3 regions of the Paenibacillus sp. PK1-4R genome follow, and region 3 is predicted to be linked to each of the others. Evidence: predicted binding sites of a transcription regulator. Region 3 holds the regulator's gene; each other region holds the start of a gene.
What was found. The regulator Rex, encoded in region 3, represses fermentation and respiration genes when NADH is low (regulators of the CRP and FNR family bind a similar motif). The targets are predictions, from matches to a motif close to TTGTGAAATATTTCACAA.
Positions count from the first base shown of each region.

Region 1: nirB (nitrite reductase large subunit NirB) is a predicted target of Rex. The motif match lies at 6,539-6,556, and genes of this name have one in related genera.
Region 2: pflB (formate C-acetyltransferase) is a predicted target of Rex. The motif match lies at 6,994-7,011, and genes of this name have one in related genera.

Region 1 covers NZ_CP126535.1:4,918,250-4,928,686, reverse strand. Annotated here, with positions in the region: gene QNO02_RS21460 (sensor histidine kinase) at 1-1,074, shown strand, start outside; gene QNO02_RS21455 (response regulator transcription factor) at 1,079-1,888, shown strand; gene QNO02_RS21450 (YfbR-like 5'-deoxynucleotidase) at 1,889-2,518, opposite strand; gene QNO02_RS21445 (formate/nitrite transporter family protein) at 2,803-3,585, opposite strand; gene nirD (nitrite reductase small subunit NirD) at 3,635-3,961, opposite strand; gene nirB (nitrite reductase large subunit NirB) at 4,020-6,449, opposite strand; gene QNO02_RS21430 (metal-dependent hydrolase) at 6,725-7,432, shown strand; gene QNO02_RS21425 (hypothetical protein) at 7,666-7,986, opposite strand; gene QNO02_RS21420 (M42 family metallopeptidase) at 8,148-9,221, opposite strand; gene spoVAC (stage V sporulation protein AC) at 9,887-10,390, shown strand; gene spoVAD (stage V sporulation protein AD) at 10,387-10,437, shown strand, end outside.
Region 2 covers NZ_CP126535.1:4,533,791-4,544,227, reverse strand. Annotated here, with positions in the region: gene QNO02_RS19720 (winged helix-turn-helix transcriptional regulator) at 194-490, shown strand; gene QNO02_RS19715 (hypothetical protein) at 682-1,413, shown strand; gene QNO02_RS19710 (hypothetical protein) at 1,611-2,324, shown strand; gene QNO02_RS19705 (Crp/Fnr family transcriptional regulator) at 2,412-3,128, opposite strand; gene adhE (bifunctional acetaldehyde-CoA/alcohol dehydrogenase) at 3,559-6,171, shown strand; gene QNO02_RS19695 (hypothetical protein) at 6,370-6,672, shown strand; gene pflB (formate C-acetyltransferase) at 7,094-9,352, shown strand; gene pflA (pyruvate formate-lyase-activating protein) at 9,442-10,194, shown strand; gene QNO02_RS19680 (ABC transporter substrate-binding protein) at 10,418-10,437, shown strand, end outside.
Region 3 covers NZ_CP126535.1:4,352,188-4,362,624, forward strand. Annotated here, with positions in the region: gene QNO02_RS18755 (cell wall elongation regulator TseB-like domain-containing protein) at 1-397, opposite strand, end outside; gene QNO02_RS18760 (amidohydrolase) at 437-1,744, opposite strand; gene QNO02_RS18765 (redox-sensing transcriptional repressor Rex) at 1,731-2,384, opposite strand; gene dinG (ATP-dependent DNA helicase DinG) at 2,603-5,464, opposite strand; gene QNO02_RS18775 (tetratricopeptide repeat protein) at 5,606-6,253, opposite strand; gene panD (aspartate 1-decarboxylase) at 6,347-6,730, opposite strand; gene panC (pantoate--beta-alanine ligase) at 6,723-7,619, opposite strand; gene panB (3-methyl-2-oxobutanoate hydroxymethyltransferase) at 7,616-8,494, opposite strand; gene QNO02_RS18795 (biotin--[acetyl-CoA-carboxylase] ligase) at 8,839-9,816, opposite strand; gene QNO02_RS18800 (CCA tRNA nucleotidyltransferase) at 9,803-10,437, opposite strand, start outside.

The DNA.
Region 1 (10,437 bases), 570 kb from region 3:
CCGGATACGATGCAGGAGATCACCGATCCGTTGAATCATTCCAAACAGATGATGACGTACATGACGTCACAGGAGACAGGATGGACCGTTGTTGTCATGCAGTCCAAACAGTCCCTTTTCGCGAGTCTCAACCGGATGGCTGTGATGTTTATCGGTGCGACGTTAGCTACTCTCATGCTGATTCTGGTTCTCTCGTATCTAATCTCCAAACGGGTTACATTGCCGCTACATCGCTTGCAGCGCATTATTCAGAAAACGGGTGAGAATGATCTGGTATCGGGTCAGGATTCCGGTCAGTTGTTCAAGCTGGAGCATCCCGGTTCTATCCGGGAGATGGATGAGCTAAATGATACGTTTATCCGGCTGAATCAACAGCTTGTGCAATCGTTTCAGGACAGGCTGGCGATGAAATCTCAGGAGACAGAAGCGAGATTACTGGCGCTGCAATCCCAGATGAACCCGCATTTTCTCTATAACAACATCACAAATATTAGCATCATGGCGGAAGAAAGCATGAATGAGCAGATTGTCGCGTTCTGCGCCAATATTGCGTCTATGCTGCGTTATATTTCTACTCCGGGAAAGAGTGGGGTTCCACTGTCTCAAGAATTGGATTATTGTGAGCGATATCTGGAGTGTATGAAGATTAGGTTTGAGGATGATCTACACTACGAGTTTCATATTCCGGAAGAGATGCAGCTTATCCAGGTTCCGATGCTGATGGTACAACCACTACTCGAAAATGCCATGAAATATGGACTGGGTGATACCCCGCCATGGAAACTGAATATTACTGGAGATATGGATGCGGAACAGCAGACCTGGCAGATCCACGTGGAAGACAACGGGCCTGGCATGGAACCCGAAGCACTTGCCAAGATCATGCATTACATCGAACAATCACAGGAGTGGGAGCGTATGCCTGACCTTAAAATTAACGGAATGGGACTCAAGAATATATGGGTCCGATTGAAATTATGGTATGGCACGGCAGCCCGCATGCAGATTAGGAACAAGCCTTCCGGCGGTGTCCAGATTACCATAGGTGGTTCCATTGGAAAGGAGCATGACTGAACCCATGACAATCAAATACAGAACGATTATTGTGGAAGATGAAGCCCTGATTCGCCGGAATGTCTCACGCAAATTCAGAGAGTTGGACACCCGGTTTGAGGTGATTGGTGAAGCGCGGAACGGTCAGGAAGCGTTACAGCTCATTGAACATTCCGTACCTGATCTGGTTGTAACGGATATACAGATGCCGGTAATGAATGGATTGGAACTCGCCAAACATCTGTATTTTGCCTATCCGCATGTGAAAATTGTCATTCTGAGTGGTTATCATGAATTCGAATATGCGCGGCAGGCGATCAGTTACAAGGTGGAGGATTATCTGCTCAAACCATTATCGGAAGAACAGCTTCGGACACTGCTGGATGCGATGGAATTGAAGCTTGGGAGCGCTGTGGATTCGCTTGCCCATGTCAGTGCCGTGCTGGATGAACAGGTGAAGCCGGAGGATATCGCAGAGGCCGTTAAGTTGTATTTGAAGCAGAATTACATGCATGAGTTTACACTCCAGGACATGGCAGGACAGATGCATTTTAGTGTGGACTATCTGGGAAAGTGTTTTAAGAAAGTAACGGGCGAGACTCCGCTGAAATATATGACAGGTCTGCGGATTAATGAAGCGAAGCGTATGCTCGTCACGCACGAGAATATGGATATCAAGACCATTGGTGGAGCGGTAGGGTATAGTGATTCCCACTATTTCAGCCGGATTTTCAAAAACAAAACGGGCATGTACCCTAGCGAGTACCGACTGCAATTGCAGGAACGAAAAAAAGCCCTGTCCATGGATGATGAGAACCATGTTGACTTGAGCTGATTACTGGGCCAGAGCTTCTTCGGTTATTTTGCGAATATCAAACGGGGAGCGGATACCTTCATCGATCATGTCGGGGAGAATCTGTTCCAGGAAATACTGCACACAGTGGAGGTCGATATTTTTGATTTTGACCAACGCATAACGGTACATAACGATAAATTCTTTCTCCGTATTGCCACGTTGGAGCTCAGCAAAGGCTTCATATACTTGATCCATCTTGTCTGCGACTTCGAGAATCAGTCCTTCGACCGATTGGTCTTTGCCTTCACGCAGCTGTCTGCGGAAAATAGGCTGGAACTCTTCAGGAATATTTTCATTAATAAAATGTTCAACCATACCTTCTTCCACCTTCTGCAGCATCGAACGCAGCTCCAGTGAATAATGTTTGACTGGTGTTTTGATATCACCGATGAAGATTTCGCCATAATCATGACTGCTGGTAATTTCGTATAACTTCTTCCAATCGATTGTGGTTCCATGTTGCTCCTCAATATCTGCGAGCGTTTTGGCGTACTGTACGACTTTCCAGGAATGGGCGGATACGCTGTGTTCTTCGAATTTGAATTTGCCAGGTGTGCGAATAATACGTTCAAGATCATTCAGTGACCTGAAGTACGTGTGAATTCCCATATAAGCGTTCATCCTTTGCTGGTTGAATATAAGTGTGAGTATCCATCGACTATACGCCAGTTATGTCAACTGTGGATTAACGCGTATAGCGACAAAAGTAAAATGAAGTTTTAATTCTCTATAGAAGGACGAGAGGGTGAAAGGGAAACGTACGAGAGGGTAGTAGCTTAACGACAAACAATAAAAAGCCACGATGTGTGATTGAACGTGAGTTCGGCATCCATCGTGGCTTCAGTGTGGAGATGTTGTGCTCTAGCGCTACATAAGTGCAGTTAAATCAAAAATTATGATTTTTTACGTACCGGAGAAGTATACCAGTACGCCATTCCAACAAAGAGGGCACCGCCGATGATATTACCAAGCGTTACCGGAATCATGTTATGGAACCAACCTGCCATCGTGATTGTATCCGGGTGGTTTGGCAGCAACCAGGATAAAGAGAGCAAAGTCATATTGGCAACACTGTGCTCATAACCACTTGCGATAAATGCGTACAGACACCACCAGATAAGAACAAGTTTGGCGATATCTTCTTTGGAGCGAGCTGCCATCCAGATCGCCAGACAGACGAGCCAGTTACACAGAATGCCTCGGAAGAACAACTCAGACACGGGCGCCGCCATCTTTTTGGCAGAGACGACAAACAGCAGATGTTCCGGTGTGGCCGTTTTGAACAGACCGCTACCGACAATGAGTAGACTTAATAGAATTGCGCCGAGCAGGTTACCAACAAAGACGAGCCCCCAGTTCTTCAGCGTTTCGTTCACTGTGGTTCGGCCAGCCAGCGTACTCATGGTGAAGAACATATTGTTACCTGTAAACAATTCCGATCCGGCAAAGATGACCAGCGTGAGGGCAAGTCCGAAGGACATGCCCATCAACATGGTTTGCAGTGGTGACTGTGCCGCAAGGAGCGGAGCACCAATACTGAAGATCAGAACGATGCCAAGCCCTACATAGGCACCAGCCATTAAGGCAGCAACCATATAACGTGGCAGGCTTGCGTTCATTTGATCCCGTTTTTTAACCGCAGCTTCAATAATTCCCTCAACACTTGGTGTATACATCACGGTTTCCCCCATTATTTTGCATCAATCTTTGAACGTTTCAATGGAGCTATATTTCAATCCAGACCTGGCCGTTCTCTACCTTCACCGGATACATCTGTACTTGACCGTTGTCCGGTGCTTGCACAAGACCGGTAGTCAGGTCGATTTTCCAATCATACAGCGGATCGTACAGATAATGCCCGGACACGATGCCTTCAGCCAGCGGTCCACCTTTAGGGTGGGGGTTGTGATTATCTGCAGCGAAGATGGTACCATCCGATGCACGAAAGACAGCAAGCTGATGATCCTTAATTTCAACTACTCTTCCGATTCGTGGCAGGAATTCTTCAACTACTCCGGCAGGGAAGTAGGTGCCTGATTGTTTTGTCGTCATCTTAAACCACTCCTTATCTATATTTAACATTCCGGCAGCATTAATCTTGCGAGCTTACTTATGGACGAGCCGATACTTCGATACCATGGAACATTTTGCTTTGGCCTTCTTCATTGCGAATCGCTTTTTGCCAAGGTTCTTCAACATGCTCAAGTGCAAATTCAATTCGTTGCATCAACGCTTTACGTTCCTCAAGGTTATCCACGACAACCGAACGAATATGCTCCAGACCCAAGCGTTCCACCCACTCGGACGTCCGTTCCAGATAGTTACCTGTCTCGCGATAATATTGCATGATGGCTCCGCACAGTTCAATCAACTCGTCATCTGTTTTCACTTTGCATAAGGAATCAGCCAGTCTAGCTTTAATACCGCCGTTACCACCGATGAAGATTTCCCAGCCTCCGTCGTTACCAACGATACCGATATCTTTTGTACATGCCTCTGCACAGTTTCGCGGACAACCATTGACAGCATATTTAAACTTGGCTGGCAGATCCAGACGTTCGAATTTTCGTTCAATGCGAGCGCCCATGGCCATGGAATCCTGTGTACCGAATCGGCAGAATTGGGAGCCGACACATGTTTTGACCGTACGCAGCGATTTGGCGTATGCATAACCTGAAGGCATATCCAGTTCAGCCCAGACTTTGGTCAGATCTTCTTTTTTGACACCAATCAAGTCGAGACGCTGACCGCCAGTCACTTTGACTGCTTTCACATCATATTTGACTGAAACGTCAGCGATACGTTTGAGGTCCGCTGGTGTAGTCACCCCGCCGTACATCCGAGGTACAACCGTATACGTTCCATCCTTTTGAATATTTGCATTCATCCGTTCGTTAACAAAACGGGATTCTTTCTCATCTTCGTGTGTGTCTGGTGCAATCATGCCAAGGTAGTAGTTGATCGCCGGACGACATTTGGAACAACCTTCAGGTTGACTCCAACCCAGTACATTCATGACCTCTTTGGTCGTTTGTAATCCTTTTGCACGAATCTCGGCTACAATCTCATCCCGTCCCATGGAAGTACATCCGCAGATGCCCTGTTTGGCTCCAGTACTGAAGCTGTCTCCAAGTACATATTGCAGAATCTGTTCCACAACTGGTTTACATCCACCACAAGAGCGGGTTGCACCGGTACAGGCTTTGATTTCATCTACAGTGGTAAGGCCCTGGTTTGTAATGACATCAACAATGGTTCCTTTGGTTACCCCGTTACATCCACAGACGATCTCGTCCTCGGGCATCGTTTCAACAGAGGTTGCTTTCTTATGACCGCCGCAGCCTGTACCCATGAGTGAAGCATACAATTCTTCGGTCATTTCGGTTTGATTTTTAATCAGTTTCTGCAATTCGGCAGAATCCGTAATGTCACCGAAGAGAACAGCGCCGACCATTTTTTTATCACGAAGCAGAATTTTTTTGTAAGTCCGTTTCCAGTCATCTTTGTGCGAAATGACGGTGTGCTCTGGGCTGTCGATGAATTCACCGGTTGAAAACACGTCCACACCCGAAATTTTCAATTTCGTGGATACTACGGAACCTTCATACGGAGCCGTTTCGACCCCGCAGATATGTTTCGCCAGAATCATACCTTGCTCGAACAATGGGGCAACGAGGCCGTAACATACCCCGCGGTGCTCTGTACATTCCCCTACCGAGTACACATTCTCAAGTGAAGTCTGCATATAGTCATTCACGACAATACCCCGGTTCACTTCCATACCGCTTTCGCGGGCTACAGTCGTATTGGGTTTAATGCCTACAGCCATGACCACAAAATCAACATTCAGAACCGTATCATCTACAAAACGTATCCCTTCAACGCGTTCGCCGCCCAGCAGTTCGGAAGTCTGCGCACCCATCTTGAACCGGATACCCTGACGTTCGAGTTCTGCCTTCAACATGGCTGAAGCTTGCGGATCAAGCTGACGCTCCATCAGATCTTCCATCAGATGCACTACGGTAACTTCCATGCCAAGTTGTACCAAACCTTTGGCAGCTTCAAGACCCAGCAATCCACCTCCGATAACGGCCGCTCGTTTATACTGCTTAGCAGCTTCCAGCATGACATTGCAATCGGCGATATCACGGAAACCGACAACACCTTCTTTGTCATGTCCAGGTACTGGGAGAATAAAGGAATTGGAGCCAGTAGCAATGATGATTTTGTCATAAGGAACGCGAGTTCCATCTTCAGTCACAACTTCATGGGTATCCGAATCAATTCGGGTTACGGTTGTTCCTGTATGGAGGGTAATACCATAATCCTGATACCAGTGGAGATCATTCAGTACGATGTCATCCAGTGTTTTGCTTCCTTCCAATACATAGGACAACATAATGCGGTTGTAGTTAGGGTAGGGCTCTGTGCCAAAAACAGTAATATCAAATCGCGTAGTTAATTTTAAAATTTGCTCAACGGTACTGATTCCTGCCATTCCGTTACCTATGATAACGATTTTCTCTTTTTTTCCGTTCATGTGTGTATGCCTCCTTGGATAGACGCTGTACATTACCAACAATTTTAGTGGTTTATATTTGAAATTATACAAGTAGTTGACGACAGTTTATGTGATTTAATTCACTAATAAAGATAGAAGAGTCATAAATATAATATTGTGAGCCCCATCACAGAAATTTATATTTATTTTCATACAAATAAGAAATGCGAACTATTGTTCTTATTTTGTTTTCGTTGTAAAATCGGAACTGGGCCGTATTGTTCCCGATTTCTTCGAAAGGACGTTTTTGCATCATGATGGGAAGATCCCACCTTATTATCGGGACAGGCGTGTCACTTTCTGTTCTGCAGTTGGCCGGTATGCCAGTGACAGCGCCGGCAGTTACGGTTGCACTGATTGGTTCGTTATTGCCTGACATTGATGAGCCGAATTCGCTGCTGGTATCCAGAGCCTTGCCTAACAGTCTGATCAGGTTGTTACAGACGATTCTGTTGCCCACAGCTGTATTTGTGTACTTCTATGTTCATGCCAAACCATGGAACCTGTTGCTTGCGATCCTCGTTGCGCTCGTGTCATTCCTGCCTTCACGTTCGCTTCGCAAAGTGTTGATGTTTGCGATTGGACTCGGACTGGTCTTCTATGGTCACGCGTTCGCACCGTGGAACTTGATTGCAGGCAGTTTGTTAATGCTCTGCACCACACTGACTCATAGGGGACTGACACATACCCTGTACGGAACCGCAATATGGGCGGGCTTGTTGTACAGCACGACCCAGCAGCAGGGACCGGAGATCTGGGTAGCGGGAGGCTCGGCATATGCGATGCATTTGTTGGCCGATTCACTAACCAATCGGGGTATTCGTCCGTTACCACCGCTCAAGTGGCGCATACGGGTGAATCTGATGAGTACAGGGACCAAGCGTGGGGCCGTTGTAGAGAATGTCTGCATTGTGCTTACTCTTATTTTGGCCTGGATTGCATTCTCACCGCTATTTCTATAGCCATCCAAAAAAACGCCAGCCCGCATATTGTGGGCTGGCGTTTACAGGTATGGATTTCATAATGAATGGATCGTAATAACCTAGCCAATTCAGGATTGAGAAGGAGAATCAGTCAGGTCGTCAATATCGGAAGAACCAAATACAAATAAAACAACAAGAATGACAATGATCAGTAGCTCAGCGAACCCATTTCCGTCAAAGTCAGACATCACTTCAACCTCATTTCTTGGCGTTTAGGAATTGATTCTCTGTTGGAAAGCCCGTATAACGTCATTCAACGTCATATCGCCACCGATCTCATCGAGGAATTGCACCAGTTTGTCTTGATTCGATGGTGTAATATTTTGTAACGTTTTATACTGCCCAACCAGTTCAACGACCAGAGTAGCTTCTCGAAACAACGTGACCGCATCCACTCTTAACTTCCCACTTACCAGTAATGCTGCAACGATAAGTTCCAGATTTCTTCCTTTAAGGTTGCCATTGAGAAGGGTGTTTGCGGCATTTGTTTTTTTGGAACCTTTATTCGATTTTCCATTCCTTCTCACTGCCATAACAGGTCCCCCGCTGCTTGGTGTTTAATTCATCTTCCGTTATTGTATCTTATGTGTAATCCCCTATAATGTTCGGCCTATTAATCTATGTGTCCAATTCTATAGTTGTGGATATAAAAAAAGAGACCTCCCAATATAGTTAGGAGATCTCTTGTCAACTGTTACGCGTTATTAATAATGGTATTCATCGTTGTCCGATCCAGACCTTTGACCAGCTTCACGATCAGTTCTTTGGCTGCATCGTAATCGTCTGTATGAATGATGGAAGATGAGGTATGGATATAACGTGCGCAGATACCAATAACTGTTGATGGTACACCAATTCCACTCAGGTGCACTTGACCTGCGTCGGTACCACCTGGTGAGATGAAATACTGCATTTTGATCTGATTGGATGAAGCCGTATCTTGAACATATTCGACCATGCCGCGATGGGTGAACATACCCGGGTCAAAAATACGAAGCAATGCGCCTTCTCCGATATGTCCAAATGACTGTTTGTCACCTGTCATATCATTCGCCGCGCTACAGTCAAGTGCAAAGAAAATATCAGGCTGAATCAGATTGGCCGCCGTACGTGCACCGCGAAGCCCCAGTTCTTCCTGAACCGTTGCACCAGCATAAAGCGTGTTAGGCAGTTTTTCTTTGTGCAGCGCTTCAACCAGTTCAAGTGCAAGTCCAACGCCGTAACGATTATCCCACGCTTTGGCCATAATTTTTTTCGGGTTCGCCATCGGCGTGAATTCACAGATTGGTACGATCTGCATCCCTGGGTGGATGCCCCAAGATTCTGCTTCCGCACGGTTGTCTGCTCCAATATCGAGATACATGGAATTCAGATCCACAGGTTTATTCCGCTGGGATTCGTCCAGCAAGTGTGTAGGTGTAGAACCTACAACTCCGGTAATGCGACGATCAGGTGTGATGATTTCCAATCGCTGAGACAGTACAGCCTGACTCCACCATCCACCCAGTGGACGGAATTTGACCATACCCGTTTCCGTAATGCCAGTAGTCATGAAACCGACTTCGTCAAAGTGTCCGGCTACCATAACTTTGGGACCGGATTCCTCCCCGCGTAATACACCAAATAGACTCCCCAGGCGATCCTGGACGAACTCATCGGTATAAGCGGAAAGCTTATCTTTCATCCAGCCGCGAAGCTCACGTTCAAAACCGGATGCGGAAGGAAATTCCGTCAACGTACGAAACATATCCATCGTTTTTTCATTCATGTGTATCAACAACTCCTCTGTTGGTATGTATTTCAGGTCACAGTAGAACGGCTACCCGCCTGTTGTCCTTTAAGATGTAGTTCAAAAAGTCTTTTATCTTTTTGAACATGCACTTTAATATGCTGAGGACTTGTTATTTAACCACTGGTCACATTACAGTATGAACCTTGCGCAAGTGATTGTCCATGTTTATGTCACGTATTTAAGGCATGTTTTGGGCGCTTACCGTGTCCAAGTTTCATGACTCTATCCGCTGTAGTCGCAGTCCTGATGCCACTTCAATGAATATGAATATATGGAGGAGATGTCATCATTTTGTGATGTTCTTTTTGTTCAATATTTGTTGGTCTGTTTATAGGAAGGAGCTATATATCCAATGAAGCCTCCAGAAGAGGGCACGGAAAAAGTACTGTTTATCGTTCTTTTTATCTTGCTCGTGATTGTTCTTCTTTATTTATAGAATGTATCTAAAAGTCCTCAGAACCGGCGTATTCCCATCTTGCTATTCCCATCTTGCTTCCACAACATGATCTTGTTGGAAACATATACTGTCTGTCGCCGGATACATAACCTTCCGATTATTAACAAACAATGAATATAGAATTACACACATTGGCATTCAGCCGTAGCTTTGAACCATTTTCACATAGAGGAGGTCTTGTATCTTGCCAGCTCAATCTGCATCCGGAAGCGAAAAAAAATCATCGTCCCTGTCCATGGATGAAAAGGAGTACAAAAAAGTCGCAAAAAAACATGAGCCGCCTCGTCCAATCCTGAAAAATTGCCTCAAAGCATTTCTGGTTGGGGGTACCGTCTGTTTGATTGGACAGGCCATTCAAGAGGCTTTTATGGCCGGTTTCGACATGACATCGAAGGAAGCTTCCAGTCCTACGGTGGCGGTCATGATTCTCATATCGGTTATTCTAACGTGTCTCGGCGTTTACGATAAAATGGCTCAATGGGCAGGAGCAGGAACTGCTGTGCCGGTTACCGGCTTTGCCAATTCCATGTGTTCTGCTGCACTGGAACATCGTGCTGAAGGACTGGTGCTCGGTGTAGGGGCCAACATGTTTAAACTTGCTGGTTCCGTTATCGTGTTTGGTGTCGTGGCAGCATTTGTCGTAGGGATTGTTTACGCCTTTTTGGGATTTGGAGGTGGGCACCTGTGAAACGATTGGGTCGCCAGACATGGCAGTTTGAGAATCGTCCGCGGATC
Region 2 (10,437 bases), 180 kb from region 3:
TTACGACGCAGCGTGTAATGTATACTGGGATGTATGATCCATTTTGGATGTTATGCTTCTAAAATTTAAACTTTTTAGTTGCAGGCGTTTTCTTTGAAGCTTAAATATGTTATTATGAAATATACTAACAAAATGTAAGTTGATTTGAGTGATCTCTAAAGAGGTGATTAATGTGGAAGGTCAAGACTTGCGGATGTGTCCGCGTTTTGAAACGGCGTTTTCTTTTTTGGGCAAGCGCTGGAATGGTTTAATTATTCAAACATTGATGAGTGGTTCGAAGCGATTCAAGGATATCTCCAATCTGATCCCATCCATGAGTGATAAGATGTTATCCGAACGGATGAAAGATCTGGAGAGTGAAGGTATTCTGGTTCGTCACGTCTATCCCGAGACGCCGGTTCGTATTGAATATGAACTGACGGATAAAGGTAGAGCGCTCCAGCCTGTCATGAATCAAATTCAAGACTGGGCTGAGAAGTGGGTTGACTAACGTATAAGCATCACCCACTTTCGTTGCATGAATGACATAGACTCCTGATTTCTGTGGAAATCAGGGGTTTTTGTCTTAAGTATAACGTGGATCGGCGTTTTTCTCTTGGGCTATGCACATGTTGTCATGAGTTGTAGTATAATCTATAGAAAATGGCCACAGACGGCCGGAGCGAAGGAGGCCCACTTGTCATGAGAGAAGAAAGCTTATCCCGTGAAGTACGCTACGGCAAAAAAGATATTGCAGAACTTGAGAGCGCATCCATTCAGGTACATCTGATTTACAAAAAAGCTGCGGAGTTGTTTAAGCGCACAGCATATTCCCGTTCGGTTATGGATGATCTTGCCGAAGTGAATACGCATTCTGTGAACAGCGATGGTCCGAGATTAGCTCCGGCGGTGCTGCAAAAATGGATTCAAACGTCCAGGGGCTGGAAGTGTATCGGATGTGAGCTGGGACAACCTGATTCAAAGACTTCTCAGATGGAAGATACCATCCATGGTGAGCGGTTGGTTCTGGATGTGGGAGAAGGTCGGTTGGTTCAGGCAGAAATGCTGATTCAGGCGGTTGTCTGGTCTCAATATGAGAAGATTCGAATGTTTGCACCATGGCTTGGGGATGAACCCTTTTATAGCGTGCAGGAACTGGATGTCATTGCCCGTTATATTGTGCCTACCTATTTCTCGGAACGGCCTTTGCACGAGCAAGGCAAGGTATTCAAGGTCCATCAACAATATGGGCAGATTCCGCTATATCAGGAGTATGTAGACGCACCTTCATGTTGTGTACAGGTGGATGGTGGATTACTTGAAGGTCGATTGCTGACAGGTGTATATGTATCTGAGGAGCAGTTCTTCGGGCTTAATCCATATCTGAAAGATGGCGATGGAGGACGGACATATATGCAGGCTAGTGTCCAGTGATAACGTAACCAATTCGAACATAAAAATGAATTAGAGTGGAGAGCCTGTGTGCAGGCTCTCTTTCTTGTACAAGCCCTATTTGGAGGGGACACCCTATAAAAGTAACGGCTTTGACACTTTTTTTTGCCGAAAGTTGTGCCATAATAGAGGTTATGGACAACAGGGTGAATGATTTTACGCAGGGTGGTGTTACCTACATGATGAAGAAAATCCCCGGTTACATAGGTGTATGTTTGCTCCTACTGGCGATCTTGGCTGGTTGTAGTGAGACACAGCCTTCTGAGCAGCCAATTGTCAAGGAGACAGAAACAGCGAATACGATCACAGTGGCTGTAGATGGCAGTACGTTTTTGCCTGATGCAACAAAGTCCATTAAGCGAGATTTTAGTGAGGGATTGACACTCAAAAAAGCATTACTCAATAGCGGACTGGTTGATTTTACGGCAGATGGCAAACGGATTCAATCCGTCGGTGAAGTTTCTCTGGATTCTTCGCTTAGCTGGGCTGTCAAATTAAATGGCAAGGATATTGAGCAGGAAGATTGGGACATGGAACTTCATGCCAAAGATGAAGTGATCATTTACGTGAAAGCCGCTGACAGTGGGGGAGATGGCGTTGCATATCAGACAACGTTACTCAAGGTTAGCGGTGGAAACATTATGCCAACCCTTAATCGTCAATATGCCGGCGTCTACGTTCAAGAGTGCACAGTTCGTGATGTGTTGAAGTCCAGCGGCATTGTAAGAATGTCGGAGAATAACAAATTTGTCGTTTCGGTCGAGAATGTCACACCTCGTATGAATGAGCGGTGGGTCATTATGGTGAATGACAAAGAATTAATGGAAAATGGTCTGGACATGAAATTGAATCCACGTGATGCGGTAAAGCTTGAATTGACCAATGCATCCTAAGTATACCAAGAAGCCCAATCTCTTTTTAGAGAACTGGGCTTTTTTCATTATAATATATAAGCAATATCCGATTAACATATTCAAATATTAAATACGACAGATCTCGTTCGGGCAAAGTTCACAGTGACAGATCCCTTGCAGCATCTTCAGATCTTTGATAACAATCATGCCATTGTCATATTCAATCGCATCTTTCTTACGCAGATCGCTTAACATGCGGTTTACACTTTCACGTGTGGCTCCAATCATATTGGACAGGTCCGTGTGGGTGATTTTTTTGTGAATAATGACATGCTCCCCATGAGGCTCACCATACGAATTCGACAACCGAATGAGGGTGGAGCAGAGTGCACCCGGTTTGCCATATAACATGAGATCCCGGAATTTGGTCTGTGTCAACCGGTGGTGGATGCCCATCCATTTCATAAAGTCGATCGCAAAGTCACAATGCTGGCAGATTAACATCTCCAAGTCTTTATGCTCCAGTACACCAATCTCACTATCCTCCAGCACTTCCGCTGAGAAGCTGTGTTTAGAGCCAAAGAAGGGATCAGCCTGGCCAATCATATCACCGGATTGATACATGTACATGATCAGTTCCTTGCCTTCATCCGTGGATTTGGTGATCTGGGCACGACCCCGTTTCATATAATAAAGTTTGTCAGAGATGTCGCCTTCCCAGTACAGATGTGTACCTTCCGGATAAGTTCTATCTTTCATGGTAACCAGCAGATGGTTGAAATTTGCTTCCGAGAAACAGTTGGTATTACCGCGCTTTTCCAGTACAGTTGTTAGTTCTCTCATAAGTCTATCTCCCCTTTATGTCCATCGGACGACCTTCTGTAGTAAGCAGTAGCCTCCGAGGTTCGCCGCAAACCGTTGCCGTCCTGATCAGGGTCATCTCGGCCGGGAGGAAGGACGGTACAAATTGCGGTGGTTCAATTTTTAAGTTCAGTATATACCTAATCTTACCGTTTGAGGGGGAAGTAAAGGGGGCAAAAATGACGAAATTTCAAACATTGTGATAAAATTCACTTTTAATGGAGAGGATGAATTTTACAGCCCTATATTTTAAATAGGAAGTGAAAATGGTCGTATGAAGGACACTACAAAACTTAAATTAAATTTGTTATACTTTGTGAAAAAAATCACATAATTAAGTTTATTGTCATGTTACGATGTGAATGTAAACGAGAGAGACAAACTAATACGAACCTTTAGGAGGATGAGGGAGATGGCTGTAAAGAACGAAGTCGCCCCAGCAAAAGAACCGACAGCAGGTCAGTATATTCAAACGTTAATCGACAAAGCGAATAAAGCACACGCCGCATTCATGAAGATGGACCAGAAGCAGATTGACCGGATTGTGCAAGCGATGGCGCTTGCGGGTCTGGATAAACACATGATGCTCGCCAAGATGGCCGTAGAAGAAACAGGCCGCGGAGTATATGAGGATAAAATCACCAAAAATATATTTGCAACTGAATATGTATACCACAGCATCAAGTATGACAAAACCGTAGGTGTGATTGAAGATAACGAGTATGAGAGCTTCCAGAAAATTGCGGAGCCGGTCGGTATTATTATGGGGATTACCCCGGTTACGAATCCAACATCAACAACGATGTTTAAAGCACTGATCTCCATCAAGACGCGTAACCCAATCATCTTTGGTTTCCACCCATCTGCACAGAATTGTAGCCGGGAAGCTGCTAAAATCCTGTTGGAAGCGGCTGTGAAACATGGTGCACCAGCGGATTGTATTCAGTGGATTGATGATCCTTCTATGGATCGTACAAACGAACTGATGAATCACAATGATGTGGCTCTCATTCTGGCAACAGGCGGATCAGGAATGGTACGTGCAGCGTATAGCTGTGGTAAACCTGCACTGGGCGTAGGACCGGGTAACGTTCCTTGCTTTATCGAGAAAAGTGCTGATATCAATCAGGCAGTGACGGATTTGATCCTGTCCAAATCTTTCGATAACGGCATGATCTGTGCTTCCGAACAAGCGGTCATCATTGAAGAACCGATCTTCGATCAAGTGAAGAAAAAAATGATAGCCAATGGCTGTTACTTTGTTAACAAAGATGAAGCAGCAAAATTGACAGCAGGTGCGATTAATGCCGAGAAATGTGCTGTGAACCCGGCGATTGTTGGTCAATCTGCGGTAAGCATTGCGAAATTGTGCGGTATTGAAGTTCCAGCAGGCACCAAAATTCTCGTGGCCGAGATTGAAGGGGTAGGTACCAAATTCCCATTGTCGGCTGAGAAATTAAGTCCGGTACTTGCTTGTTACAAAGTTAAAACGGCAGCAGAGGGTATTGAGCGTGCAGCAGAAGTGGTTGCTTTTGGCGGCATGGGTCACTCCTCGGTTATCCACTCCACAAATGAAGAAGTGATCGGCAAATTTGCAGATCGTCTGCAAACCGGACGGATTATTGTGAACTCGCCATCCACACACGGTGCCATCGGGGATATCTACAACACAAACATGCCGTCATTGACACTGGGATGCGGATCATACGGACGTAACTCGACTTCTTCAAACGTAACCGCTGTGAACTTAATCAATGTGAAAAGGGTGGCTCGCCGTACCGTGAATATGCAATGGTTCAAAGTGCCAAACAAAGTCTACTTCGAAAAAGGGGCAACGCAGTATCTTGCCAAAATGCCTGATATCACACGTGTGGCGATTATTACGGATGCCATGATGGTGAAACTTGGATATGTTGAAAAGGTAGAACACTATCTGCGTCAACGCCAAATGCCAGTAGCGATCGAAGTATTCTCCGATGTTGAGCCAGATCCATCGACAACAACGGTAGACCGCGGAACCGAAATGATGCGCCGCTTCCAACCGGACTGCATTATCGCACTCGGCGGTGGATCACCGATGGATGCTGCCAAAGCTATGTGGTTGTTCTATGAATATCCGGACACGGACTTCAACGATCTGAAACAAAAATTCATGGATATCCGCAAACGGATCTACAAATATCCACGTCTCGGCGTAAAAGCGAAATTTGTAGCGATCCCAACAACATCCGGTACAGGTTCTGAAGTGACATCGTTCGCGGTTATCACAGACAAAAATCAAGGTAACACCAAATATCCATTGGCCGACTATGAGCTGACACCAGACGTAGCCATTGTTGATCCAGAATTCGTATACTCCCTGCCTAGAACAGCTGTTGCAGATACAGGTATGGACGTACTGACTCATGCGATTGAAGCATATGTGTCTGTTATGGCAAATGACTACACAGATGGACTTGCGATCAAAGCAATCCAACTGGTATTCCAATACCTGGAGCAATCGGCACTGCAAGGCGACAAACTGGCACGTGAGAAAATGCATAATGCTTCCACAATTGCTGGTATGGCGTTTGCCAACGCATTCCTGGGCATTAACCACAGCTTGGCGCACAAATGGGGCGGTCAGTACCATACCGCACACGGACGCACCAATGCCATTCTGATGCCACACGTCATTCGTTACAACGCGAAAAAACCGACCAAATTTGCATCGTTCCCGAAATATTCGCACTTTGTAGCGGATGAGCGTTATGCCGAAATCGCACGGATTCTGGGATTGCCTGCACGTACGACAGAAGAAGGGGTAACCAGTCTCATCAATGCGATTCGCAAACTGAACAAAACATTGGGCATTGAAGAATCGTTCCAGGAAATCGGATTTGATGCCAAAGACTTTGAAGCACATGTAGATTATCTGGCTGACCGTGCCTTCGAAGACCAATGTACAACTGCCAATCCGAAGTTGCCGCTGGTAACTGAACTGGCTGATGTATACCGCAACGCTTTCTACGGAAAGTTTGAATAACAAATTCAGAACGAAGTGTGCCTTACGGCAAGAAGATCAGGGTTCCCCGAGAGGGGAGCCCCGATTGCCGTCTTTCACACAATAACGAGAGGGCAGAAAAACAGAAGAGCGAGCATCTGTTTTTCAGGATTTATTCTAAGATTTGATTTGCTCCGAGCATAGAGGAGCAATGGTTCTTAAAGAGGAGGCACGAAATCCGTGATGTGGCTGTTTGAGCCAGATGTTCACACAAGAACGAAGAGGGCAGAAAAACAGAAGAGCGAGCATCTGTTTTTCAGGGTTTATTCTAAGTTTTGTTTTGCTCCGAACATGGAGGAGCAAAAGGGTTCTAAAGAGGTGGCATTTGAGCCAGATGTTCACACAATAACGGAGAGGGCAGAAAAAACTGAAGAAGCGAAGCATCTGTTTTTCAGGGTATATTTTAAGATTTGGTTTGCTCCGAGTATAGAGGATCAAAGGGTTCTAAAGAGGTGGCACGGAATCCGTGATGTGGCCGTTTGAGCCAGATGTTCACACAATAACGGAGAGGGCAGAAAAAACTGAAGAAGCGGAGCGTTCGCCTTTATCCCCGGATTTTCCCCTTTGAAAAATAAAATTGAAAAAATCCGGGGATAACAGCGATCGGAAGTTGTTCTGCCCGCGCAGTGGCTAAGTGTGAATTTACCGGGTTCAATGGGACACAACGCAGGTGGAGTGAGTTAGTTCACTGACTTTGTGACAAAAATCACAGATGATGAAAGTGCCAAGTCGTATACTGAAAATGTAAGAAAAACATTCATCCCGCGGTTCCGGTTCCCAAGTAGAGAGAACATGTTCCGGTTTATGTGAAACAATTCACATTAATCGCGGCTCTGGGCACACAATGCTACGAATGAAGCAAGATGTTATGTGTCCAGAAATCCAAATTAGTGGAGGGATTAAGATGTCGGTGATTGAAAAAGATGTCAAACAACAAACAGGCTGGAGAAACTTTACCAAAGGAACATGGACCAAATCCGTAGATGTGAATGATTTTCTGGCACACAACTTGTCTCCGTATTACGGCGATGAAGCATTTCTCGCAGGTGCAACCCAGAATACCAAAGAATTGTGGGATATCGTATCTGATCTGACCAAAAAAGAACGGGATAACGGCGGTGTCCTTGACGTTGATGTGAACACACCAGCGACTATTGTTTCTCACCAACCCGGTTATCTGGATCAATCCAAAGAACAGATTGTCGGCGTTCAAACCGATGCTCCGTTCAAACGTTCCATTCAACCAACAGGCGGAATCCGGATGATGATTGATGCATGTGAAGCATACGGCTTCGAATTGCCTCAAGGCGTCATTGATATATTTACGAACATTCGCAAAACACATAACCAAGGTGTATTCGATGCTTATACTTCCGATATGCGTGCAGCGCGTAAAGCAGGGATTATTACAGGTCTTCCAGATGCGTATGGCCGTGGCCGGATCATCGGTGACTATCGTCGTGTAGCTTTGTACGGGGTAGACTTCCTGATTCGTAACAAAAAAGGCGAATTGAACGCACTTGAAGTTGATGTCATTGATGAAGATGTCATTCGTCTGCGGGAAGAATTGTCTGAGCAGATTCGTGCATTGCAAGAATTGAAGCAATTGGGCGATATGCACGGGTTCGATATTTCCTTGCCAGCGACAACAGCAAAAGAAGCATTCCAATGGTTGTACTTCGGTTATCTTGCTGCCATCAAAGAACAGAACGGTGCTGCGATGTCCCTGGGACGTGTATCTTCTTTCCTGGATATCTACATTGAACGTGATCTGCAAGAAGGTATTCTGTCCGAAGAACAGGCTCAGGAATTGGTTGACCATTTTGTAATGAAACTGCGGATTGTCAAATTCCTGCGTACACCGGATTACAACGAACTGTTCAGTGGAGATCCAACATGGGTAACGGAGTCCATCGGGGGTATGTCTGTAAATGGTGAAACACGTGTAACCAAAAACAGCTTCCGTTTCCTGCATACACTGCACAACTTGGGTCCTGCACCAGAACCGAACTTGACTGTACTATGGTCCACTAAACTTCCAGAAGCTTTCAAAGATTATTGCAGTAAAGTATCCATTGAAACCAGCTCAATTCAGTATGAAAATGATGATCTGATGCGTCCAATCTACGGTGACGATTACGGTATTGCATGCTGTGTGTCGGCTATGAAGATCGGGAAACAAATGCAATTCTTCGGCGCTCGTGCCAACTTGGCAAAAGCTCTCCTGTATGCGATCAACGGTGGTCGTGACGAGAAATCCGGAGCACAAGTTGGACCTGAGTATCCTGCCATTACTAGCGAAGTGCTGGATTACAATGAGGTTATGAAACGCTTCAAACCAATGATGGAGTGGCTGGCGAAGCTGTATATGAACACCCTCAACGTCATTCACTACATGCACGATAAATACAGTTATGAGCGTATCGAAATGGCATTACATGACCGTGACATTGTACGTACGATGGCTTGTGGTATCGCCGGTCTCTCGGTTACAGCAGATTCACTGAGTGCAATCAAATATGCCAAAGTAAAACCAATTCGTAACGAACAAGGCATCGCAGTTGATTTCGAAATCGAAGGAGACTTCCCTTGTTACGGTAACAATGAAGACAGCGTAGACAGCATTGCTGTTGAACTGGTTGAGAACTTCATGGGCATGATTCGTAAGCACAAAGCTTACCGTAACGCAGTGCCAACACAATCCGTTCTGACGATCACATCCAACGTAGTATACGGTAAGAAAACAGGGACTACACCGGATGGTCGTAAAGCAGGTGAACCATTTGCTCCAGGTGCGAACCCAATGCATGGTCGTGACAAAAAAGGTGCACTGGCATCCCTTGGATCTGTAGCCAAATTGCCTTATGAACACAGTCTTGACGGTATTTCCAATACCTTCTCCATCGTGCCAAAAGCATTGGGTAAAGAGGAGACTACACGTAAATCCAATCTGACTGCGATGATGGATGGGTACTTCGGTCAAAACGCTCATCACCTGAACGTTAACGTATTTGATCGTCAGCAATTGATTGATGCGATGGATCACCCGGAAAACTATCCTCAACTGACTGTACGGGTATCCGGATATGCGGTTAACTTCATTAAACTGACTCGTGAACAACAGTTGGATGTCATCAACCGTACGTTCCATGGCTCCATGTAAGTAATTTGCAAGTAGAAGACCGTTAGAGCAAGGCATTCCAAATCATATTAAACGCACAGCGGATGCGGATACAGAAAGGAAGAGGCAGCATGGTTAAAGGACATATTCATTCACTCGAAACTTTCGGGACGGTTGACGGCCCAGGCATCCGCTTTGTGCTTTTTATGCAAGGATGTCTACTCAAATGTCAGTATTGCCACAACCCTGATACATGGGCGCTGGATGGTGGAAAAGAAATGACACTTGAGGAGGTACTGGCTGAAATTGAGCCTTATCTATCCTACTACCGCAGCTCTGGAGGCGGACTCACGATATCTGGCGGAGAACCAACGTTACAGGCCCACTTTGTAGGGGAAATCTTCAAAGAAGTGAAGCGCCGCTGGGGATTGCATACGACACTGGACAGCAACGGATTTAACGAACCGGAACGGATTCACGATCTGTTGGATCACACAGACCTGGTTCTGCTGGACCTCAAACATATTGATGATGAGAAACACATCAAGTTGACAGGCAAATCCAACGAGAGAACGTTGAAAACGGCCAAGTGGTTATCGGAGCAGGGCCGGAAAATGTGGATACGCCACGTGTATGTGCCTGGCATTCATAACGAGGAAGAGGATCTGCTTAACCTCGGACGGTTTATTGGGACATTAAATGGCGTTGAGAAGTTCGAAATTCTTCCATACCATCAGATGGGGATTTACAAATGGGAAGCGCTCGGTAAAGTATATCCACTGGATGGTGTTCCTTCACCAAGTGAAGAAGAAGTGGAGCGGGCGTATCGCCTGATCGAACAAGGTCGCCAGGAAACGGCTGGTGTGGCTTGTTCAGGTAAGTAATCTAACCTTTATATATAGTAAAAACAATCAATCAAGCAGTCCTTGCGAACATATTTCGCAGGGGCTGTTTTTTTGCTGATATCCATTGTAAATGCAAGATTATGGGTCCAGTGAAGGATTTTATCCCTCCATTGATGAATTGTCATCCTTACGATGTAAGCTCCGGCTTTTTATAATCAGAGTGTAAAGCCAAATGCTCAATATCTTGAGGAGGGTCAACCAGATGAAAAAAGGAATGACATT
Region 3 (10,437 bases):
TTCGCTTAATCTCGCCGGCAGGAACTTCAGAACTGAAGCGATTGCGGATCTGCGCTTCGGACATGCCATTCTGCAGCAGCTCACTGTGTACAGCGTTTGCACCCTTAGCCGGTTGATTGTTTGCATCGAATTTAACCCAGACCATAACATCCTGGTTATCCTTATTTTTACCGATCAGTGTCCAGTAGATGTTGTCAGAGCCTTCTTTGTCTCCCCAGATGTACTTGCGCAATTCATCATAGGATGTAATGCCCAGTTGCTTCTGTGCTGCTTGTATGGCGAGCGCTTCTTCCTTACGTTGGTCCTGTGTGACATAGACGTAATAACGCTGAAGTCCAAACAGAATCAGAACCAGTGCAAGCAGCGAAATCCATATCCACTTCTTTTTTTTCTTCAAAAGCCGAACTTCCTTTCCCTATGATGCTCTGTCCTGCAATTAACGAGCAAGCAGACCATCAAATGCCAATTGAGACTCACGCAAAATGCGCTCTTCATCCAGCGTCAGACATTCGCCGTGTTTCACCACTTGTTTCCCATCCACCCATACGTGCTCTACATCTTTGGCAGAAGCCGAGTAGATGGTATGCGAGATCAGGTCTGTATGTGGATAGAAATGTGCCTGTTCAATGTCCAAAGCGATAAAATCAGCCTTCATGCCAACCTGGAGTGCTCCGGTATTGTTCAAGAAGATGGATTTGGCACCGTATGACGTTCCGAGGAGTAACGTTTCGCCTGCTGGCACTGCCGTCGGGTCACCAGATACACCTTTGTGGATCAATGCAGCCAGTCTCATTTCCTCGAACATATCCAGGTTGTTGTTGCTTGCCGGTCCGTCTGTTCCGAGTGACACGGTAACTCCTGCTTTCAGTAACGCAGGAACCCGCGCAACACCGGAAGCGAGTTTCAGGTTACTTCCCGGGTTATGGGATACAGCCACATCATGACGGGCCAAAATTTCAATCTCTTCGTCATTCAGATGCACCGCATGTGCAACCAGGGATGGACGGGAGAAAAAGCCCAGTTTCTCCAGATGTGCCACAGGACGCAGTCCATAATCAGCCACGTTCTGCTCCACTTCACGAAGCGTTTCAGACATATGTGTATGGAGAGGAAGGTTCAGGTCGTTCGCAACCTGCACAAGCTTCTCTATGTAGTCAGGAGGGCATGTATATGGTGCATGTGGCGAGATTACGGTTGTAATGCGACCATCTGCCTGTCCATTCCACTCACGTGCAAACGCTGCCGACTCCTCCAGCTTCCGCAGTTGCTCTTCTTCCGAGCACAGCCCGATTACACCACGTGCCAGTGCTGCTCTAACGCCTGATTGCTCCACAACTTTGGCAACTTGATCCATGTGATCGTACATGTCCAGGAAAGCTGTAGTTCCGCCTTTCAACATTTCAAGCACCGACAGGGAAGTTCCCCAATATACATCTTCTGAAGTCATTTTCGCTTCCATCGGCCACATCTTTTCCTGCAACCATACTTGCAACGCAAGATCGTCTCCGTGCCCTCTGAGCAACGACATTGCTGCATGACCATGCGTATTGATCAGACCCGGCAGGAAGAACAGTCCTTTTCCATCCACTTTGGTACAATTTTTGTCTCCATCCGGCAATGTCTCACCAATATGCACAATCTTGTCATCCTCGACAACCATATATCCTTGAACCACGTTCCATGTTGTGCCGCCTTCATTAACGGCAAATTTGCCGTTGTGAATTACCCATCTATTTGTTGTCATCTTCCTCGTCGTCCTTTCCAGTCTCCAAGTAATAGGCCAAACTAAGCAGATCCGTTGTAAAGTCAGCATGGTGAATGCGGATATGCGGCGGTGTTTTTAGAATTGTTGGTGCAAAATTAAGGATCGCTTCAATTCCTGATTCAATAAGCTGATCCGCAACATTTTGGGCTTCCGTATCCGGAACCGTGATAATACCGATGCGGATGTTTTCCGTTTTAACCGCTTCCGTCAATTCATTCATTGGTTTTACCGTCAAACTGTTGATTTGGCTACCAATCTTCGGTCCATATGCATCAAATACAGCAACAATCTTCATGTTGTCTTTCAGATATGCGTTGTAGTTGGACAAGGCTTGACCGAGATTACCCGCGCCTACCAGAGCTACATTAATTTGCTGATCGATTTTGAGAATGTGACGAATTTTCTCAATCAAATAAGATACATCATACCCGATTCCTTTACGACCAAAATCACCGAAGTAAGCCAGGTCTTTACGAATTTGGGCCGGATTCAGATCCAGCCTCTGTCCAAGCTCTTGAGAAGAAACAGTAGCCACCTCACGCTGATGCAACTCGTTCAAATAACGCAAGTATACAGGCAGACGGCGTACCACCGCTTCCGAAATTTTATCCGATTTCATTCTTGCTCCCCCTTACCAAGGCCACGATAAAATAATAGATGAAAAGATGAGCATCCTGTATAAACTCAAAGATAAACGTGACATTTTATACAGAATGCTCCTTGTAATTTAGGTTATAAGTTCTTACGTGCAGCTGCTTTAATCGGATACGGAAATATCTAATAAAGTTTAACGCCAAACGATAGTGTCATGCAATGATATAACGAACAAAACAACCATTATTTTTGTTCATTAGCAGGTTTTTCCAACCACTCGGTAATTCGTGGAACCATCTGCTCCGTGAGCATGTGTTCCATTTTGGGACCAGGTAAAGAATATAAAAAGAATTTACCATAGTACGCTTCAATCACCCGTGTATCATAAACAATGACAATTCCTCTGTCCTTCGCTGTACGCACCAACCGGCCAAATCCCTGCTTGAAACGAATGACCGCTTGCGGCACGGACAGTTTCATGAACGGATTTTTCTTCTGTTCCTGAAGCAGCTCACTCTTGGCTTCCACCAACGGATGATTCGGTGGCTGGAAAGGCAGTCGCACAATAGCGAGACAGGTTAGCGCCTCACCCGGGATATCTACACCCTCCCAGAAGCTGCTTGTACCCAGAAGTACCGTAGCTTTGGCATCTTGGAACCTGCGAGTCAGCTTGGAGCGGCTTCCACTGTCAACGCCTTGCCCAAGCAACGAGATATCGTTACCAGACAGTGCCTCCTTCAGCGGATCATAGACCTGTCGCAACATCTTGTATGAAGTAAACAGAACCATCATGCGTCCACGCGTGGCAATTGCCGTCTCTGCGAGTGATCGCACCAGCATATTAACAAAGTGCGCATCACCCACACTGCCCTTCACACTCGGGAAATCACGCGGAATCACCAGAAGTGCCTGATCGCGATAGTTGAAAGGTGATGGCAGCATCGAAGTTAACAACCGATTATTCTCGGAAGCTTCCTGCAAGCCAAGTTGTTCAATCATGAACTGGAATGACTTATCTACCGAAAGCGTAGCCGATGTAAGTACAACACTTTTCTTTTTATCAAAAAATAAATCCTTAAGTTGTGCACTGACATCTACAGGTACAGCATACAGCTGAAGAGATTTACTTCGGAACTGACCGCTGGCTTCCATCCAGTACACCGTTTTGGCATCATCCATACGCATGAAGAAACGTAGATTCTCCTTCAATGTGGTCAGATCTTTCAGCAATCCTGTAATGTCCGTGATCAGACTATCTGATTGATAATCATCCTGATCCTCTTTCACCTCAAGCAGCAATTTGTCCCCTTTGCGAACCAAATCGCCCAGAGTCACATAGATCTGGTTCTCCAGATCCTGCAACTCCTGCCATTTTGCAGGTTTCTGAGAAGCTTTCAGACGCAGTGAAAATTGCCCCGTCTCTCCCGGTGAAGCATCACTTCGTTCAGGCAACAAACCGAACAAGGCATCGCTCATACGATCCCACAGTTCCTTGACCTCAAGAGCGAGCGGGAACATCTGATCCACCATGGAGCCCCATTGCACTGAATTTTCATGCCCGGATAACTGCGAACGAAGCATAGGCAGCTGACCATTACGACTGTCTTTAAACAGGCGGGTCAGGGTATGAACCAAGGTGAAATATTTCATATGCATTCCAAGATGTTTACCAGCGACATCCTCCAGATGATGTGCCTCATCGATCACAAGACTCTCATAGGCTGGCAGTAGCTGATGCGCGGCTTTCACATCCGTAAATAATTTGGAGTGATTGGTGATTACGATATCAGACAACCCTGCTTCATGTTTGGCACGATGGTAGAAACATTTACGGAACCATGGACAGGATCTTCCCAGACATGATTCGGATTCGCTCTGTACCGTCTCCCAGAAGTCCCCTCCGCGTCCGCTAAGGTTAAGTTCCTCATCATCTCCGGTTTCGGTCTGCGTGAGCCAGACAATCATCTGAGCCGCTGTGAAATAATCCTCTTTGGGTGTGGCGAACTCACGTTTATTGATTTTGTGTTCAAATTTGCGCAGGCACAGGTAATGTCCACGTCCTTTGAATACAGCAGCCTTAAACGGGAACGGAACAACTTGAGTCAACATCGGAATGTCTCGCTCTCTCAATTGCTCCTGCAGATTGATCGTATGCGTGCTGACCATAACTTTCTGTTCTTGCTTCACACTTTCGTAAATAGCAGGCAACAGATAACCCAGAGATTTACCGGTGCCTGTTCCTGCTTCGATCAAGAGATGTTTCTCTTCATTCAGGGCTTGCCTTACACTGCTGAACATCTGAGTCTGCGCTTCACGCTCTTCGTAATGATCCAGCGTATCCTTCAGGTTCTCCCGAACCTGGTCCATAAACTGTTCGAAGCTTACACCATCGAGGGGGTTACCCTCCCGCTCATCACGTGGTGCACCAATATCAGTCCAATCACTTACATTAAGAGCAAGCTGACGGTAATAGGTATGTCCGTCCAGATCCTGAATCGGCTCTGCTTCCTTCTCACTGCGCATTCCGTCCAAAAACCAGCCCAAGTCACTGTCTTCTGGTGCAAACAGGTCACTGAGGCGCTGAATCGTTATGAGCGGTAATTCCTTTAACTCATCCAGACACTTGAGCAGCACATAGGCTGTCGCCAGTGCATCACTGTCTGCCTGGTGAGGGCGATCATGTTGAAATCCAAATTCGGAAGACACATAACCGAGTTGATAAGAACCCAGTGATGGGAATGTGATCTTCAGAAAATCAATCGTGTCCAGAATGCGGCCAGTGAACGGCAAATAACCGCAACGGTCAAGAGCATTCTGCAAAAAGTGAAAATCAAAAGCGACGTTGTGTCCAACAAGCACCACATCATTAAGCAGCGGAACCATCTCCATCATCATCTCTTCGAGTGAAGGAGCGTCCGCCACATCTGCATCGGTAATACCCGTCAACCCCGAAATAAACGGGGGAATCGGTACACCAGGGTTCACATAAGAACTATATATTTGAGTTATGCTGTAGTCATGATCTATGATGGCAAGTCCGGCCTGTATAATCTCACCGTCGGACTGCGTGCCGGTTGTTTCGAAATCCAATACGGCAAATTTCATTGCAATGTACGGTCCCTTCCATTCCAGTCTATGTTACAGCATAGCAAAAAAAAGGGGATTTGAAAATTAACTGACAAAAAAGCGGTGTCCCCGCCACTATGCCAAAGGAGGGAACACCGTTTTTTGTCGCCGAATTCCCGCTTAATGAAGGGTCGTCAGCTGATTAGCATATTGCAATTTTCCCCTGTTCAACCTGCAAGCTTCCATGTTGTACAGTGGTTCGGTCAATGTCGGGTCATACTGAAGGGCCTGTGCAAACAGTGAACATGCAGCTTCGGGATTCGCAAGCTTGGCTTGAATACAGCCCAGGGCGTTGCATACAAGCCCTTTTAAGCGAGGTGAACCCTTAAGGTACATGATCTGCTGCAAATGTGTCCCGGCTTCCGCCATTTGTTCCAAATTCAGATACGCGAGCGCCAGGTAAAAACGAGTCAATGCACTCTCCGGATGGTCGGTCACAACCCGGGAGAACTGCATGATCGCCTGCGGATACATCTGTAATTTGAAATAGCCCTGACCTCGACTGAAACATTCCAGATGGAGTTCAGGCAGAGCGGTAACAGCTTCCTGTTCCGGTTCAAGGGAAGCAGGCTTATCCATCTCCCGCTCCCTCACCTGGCTCATCTTTTCTTCAAACATCAGCCATTCATCCAGCATTCCGTCACTCATCCGCTTAAGCAAGTTCCACTTTTGCAGCAATTCTTGTTTGTTCAGGCCTTCAGCGGAAGGATAGCTCTTGATAATTTCATCTAACATGTCGTTCATTTCTGCGAAAACATGCTGGAACATCGATGCATCCCCACCCTTGAAAAAATGGATTAGTGCAGTGACCTGTACTCATTTTTTGCTTCAAGGGCCGATTTCATTCTCCTTACCAGTCGATTACATAATTGTTGCGTGGACTTCCTGTTTCATCGTTTGTACAGGTTTATTCTGTCCATCTACAAACACAACGGTTGGTTTGTGAGTATTTGCCTCTTCTTGCGACATCATGGCGTAAGAAATGATAATGACGTTATCTCCAGGCTGCACCAGACGTGCAGCTGCGCCGTTAAGACATATGACCCCGCTTCCGCGTGGTCCTGGAATCACATAAGTTTCCAGACGTGCACCATTGTTGTTGTTCACAATTTGCACTTTTTCATTTTCCATCAAGTCGGATGTTTCCATCAAATCTTCATCTATGGTAATACTACCCACATAGTTCAAGTTGGCTTCCGTTACCGTAGCCCGGTGAATTTTGGATTTCATGAGTGTTCTAAACAAGGGACAGCACCTCAGTTTTTTTTAATTTTATATTGTCTATTAATCTTATTTTACCAATTTTCACCGCAAGTGCAATGAGCAGATCGTCACGGCCTTGAACTTCCTCCTGATCTGCGAGCGGCTCCAGACTTGGAAAAGCCTGAATCTCGGCGTAGTCGATAACGGCAAGCGGTGAGCTTGCAATCTGCTCGCGCAGAATACGACGGATATCTGCGGCGTTTGTAGCTGCACCTGTATCTGCGGCATCCTGAGCTGCACGCAGTGCCTTCGACAGAACTAACGCCTGTGTACGGTGTTCAGCGCTAAGATAGACATTACGTGAACTGAGGGCAAGACCATCCTCTTCGCGAACAATCGGACAAGGTACAATCTCTACAGGCATATTCAAATCATTCACCATCTGTTGAATGACCGCAACCTGCTGAGCGTCTTTCATTCCAAAAAATGCACGCTGCGGCTGTACGATGTTGAAGAGCTTGGAGACTACAGTTGTTACTCCGTCAAAATGTCCTGGACGTGAAGCGCCACATAAGCGCTCCGTCAGTTTTGAGACAGATACCGTCGTTTGCGTTGCCTGTGGATACATCTCTTCAACAGAGGGAATAAATACGATATCCACTCCTTGTGAGCGTGCTGTTTCCACATCTCTGGCTTCATCCCGCGGATAACTGTCAAAATCTTCATTAGGGCCAAATTGAATCGGATTAACGAATATGCTTAATACCACGATATCGCTCTGTTGTCTGGCTGCCTGCATCAAGCTTGCATGACCTTGATGCAGATAACCCATTGTCGGTACCAGACCTACAACGGACGCACTGGACCGAATCGCTTGACGCTTCAAGCTTAGTTCCTGTCTTAACTCTGCGATTGTCCGTAATACTTTCATGAGTTACTCCCCACCTTTTCCTTGCGTTGTCCGCCGTACAGTTGATCCAGAACACCATCCGCAGCATTAAATACATGCTCTTCGGCCGGGAACGAACGATCTTTAACTTCTTTCACGTAAGCTTCGATGCTCGTTCTGATTAATGTACCCACATCTCCATAGGTTTTGACAAATCGTTTGGGCGTATACGGAGAGGCGTATTGAACCACATCGTGGAATACCAGTACCTGACCATCACAGCCTCGACCTGCTCCAATTCCGATGGTAGGGATGGACAGTTCCTCCGAGATCGCCCGTGCAACTTCTTCCGTAACCAGTTCAAGCACAATACCAAACGCACCAGCAGCTTCCAGGGCTTTGGCTTCGTCCATCAGACGTTTCGCATCCGCTGCATCCTTGCCCTGAATGCGGTAACCACCAATCTGATTAACCGATTGAGGTGTCAGTCCGATATGCCCAAGAACAGGTACGCCTGCTTGCACAACTGCTCTAACAGTGTCCGCTATCTCGACTCCGCCTTCCATTTTAACCGCATGGGCATGCCCCTCTTGCATCAGTCGACGTACACCCTTAAGGGTCTCATCCACGCTGCCATGATAGGTCATAAAAGGCATATCAGCCACTATAAATGTTTTCTCGGCCCCGCGCACTACGGAACGTGTGTGGTACACCATGTCGTCGATGGTGACCGGAAGCGTCGAATTATAACCCAGTACTACATTGCCAAGTGAATCACCAACCAGGATCAGATCAATACCCGCTTCCTCTGCGAGGAGCGCTGTTGGATAATCGTAAGCCGTAATCATGGTAAGCGGCACGCCATCCTGCTTGTATTTTTTCATTTTCACAATATTCATCGCTTGTTTGTTTGCCATTTCTCTCATGGCTCCTTTCTTCTTTTCAAATAAAACGCAACAAAAAAACCTTTTAGTTTTCCACTAAAAAGTCCCGAAAAGTCAAAAAAGAGTCACTTGCGATCGTCCCTTCTGTCTCGGTCCTCTTCGGCTCAGAGCAGAATCCAACAACTCACTTAAATTTATTTCATTCTTGCACTGCGGTCTGCTTATATAAAACACATCAAAGCAGAACAAAGGTTACTGTTACGAGAGTGCAATTCGGTCTGCATTAGCCGATATCGCCTCACGAACACAGTATACCAAAGTTCTGCTCAAACTTCACGTCTTATGTTCATTTTACCAGTGAAAATTCGACAAATTGTTTATGATTTCCAGGAAATCTCACCAGAGATGATTAGTGTATGTTCTCCATCGTGCTTCTCCACGATAAGTGCTCCAGAAGGGTCAAGACCAATTGCCTTCCCTTCAATGACACCATGAGGATTCGTCACTGTAATCTCTCGATTCATCGATACGGACAGTGCCTCCCATAGAGCTGAGATCACACCAAATCCTTCTTTTTGATACAAAAAATACAACTGTTCAAGCTCTGTCAAAATGGCAGCCGTTAGTTTGGTACGATCAACGGATTGCCCCGTCTCCATCTTGAGCGAAGTAGCTATTTCGGTCAAATCATCCGGATAATCCTCGGGATCAAAATTCACGTCAACGCCTATACCAGCAATACAGTATCTGACTTCATGATCTTCCACCGTGGATTCAAGCAATATGCCGCATACCTTGCGCCCATCAATCAATAAATCATTTGGCCATTTGATACCTGCATCAGCTCCTGAACAAGCTCGAACGGCACGACATACAGCCACTCCTGTTAATAAAGTTAGCTGCGGCGTATGCTGAAGTGGTAGATCAGGGCGTAACAGGACACTCATCCAGATTCCTTTACCCGGAGGAGAGAACCACTGTCGACCGAAACGTCCTCTTCCTCCTGTTTGTTCTTCCGCAATGACCACAGCACCTTCTGCCTGCCCTTGCTCAGCTAGCTTGAGAACATCCCCTTGCGTAGACAGGGTCGAAGTCAACAAAACAGCCTTACGGCCAAATACGGTTGTATTCAGTGCCAATTGGAGGGCAGTAGCGTCAATGCTATCCGGCTTCGTTACTAGACGGTATCCTTTGCGGGATACCGCTTCAAACTCATAACCCATGTCTCTTAACTTGTTCACATGTTTCCACACAGCGGTCCGACTGATGGACAGATTACGGCTGATCTCTTCACCCGATACGAATCGTCCTTCTGCATTTAATAACATATGTAACAGATCTTCATGTTTGGTCATCTTGAACCACCCGCTTCACTTCTGCTCTTAGTGCTTCATTCTGATTCGCTATCGTTCCAATCGCTGTTTCTCGTAACAAATGTTTCATCAGTTGACCCAGCCAAGGCCCGCCTTTGCGCTGCACCATTTGTAACACTTGTTCCCCTGTGATATCCAGCTCTTTCAAGTCATGCACAGGGATCGATTGACTCCATTTGGCTGCAAGCTCTTGAACCAAAACAACCTGCGTTTCTGCCTGTTCGGATTGATTCCGCCATCCTGCTGGCAGTGTAGTCTGTATTCGAAGCCAATCATCCGCCGCCTGAACACCACAAGCCAGAACAGTAACGATCCAATCGGAACGGAGACTGACCGTATCCTTCTGCTCCTGAACGGAAGTATGAATCAACTGTTCCACCTGAAGGACCCCTGTTATTCGAGAACGATGTTCATTGGAGAATGTCCACTGACGTAATAATACATCTGCTTCATCCTTGCTATAACCGCCAGTAATCAGGATGAGTGACCAGCGAAGCAACACATGCTGACCTGACAATTGTTCCAGATTAGATAACAACGTCTTGTTAAAACGCGCCGAACTAACTGGCGCTTTGATGTGCGCAAGCGCATCACTTCTGAATA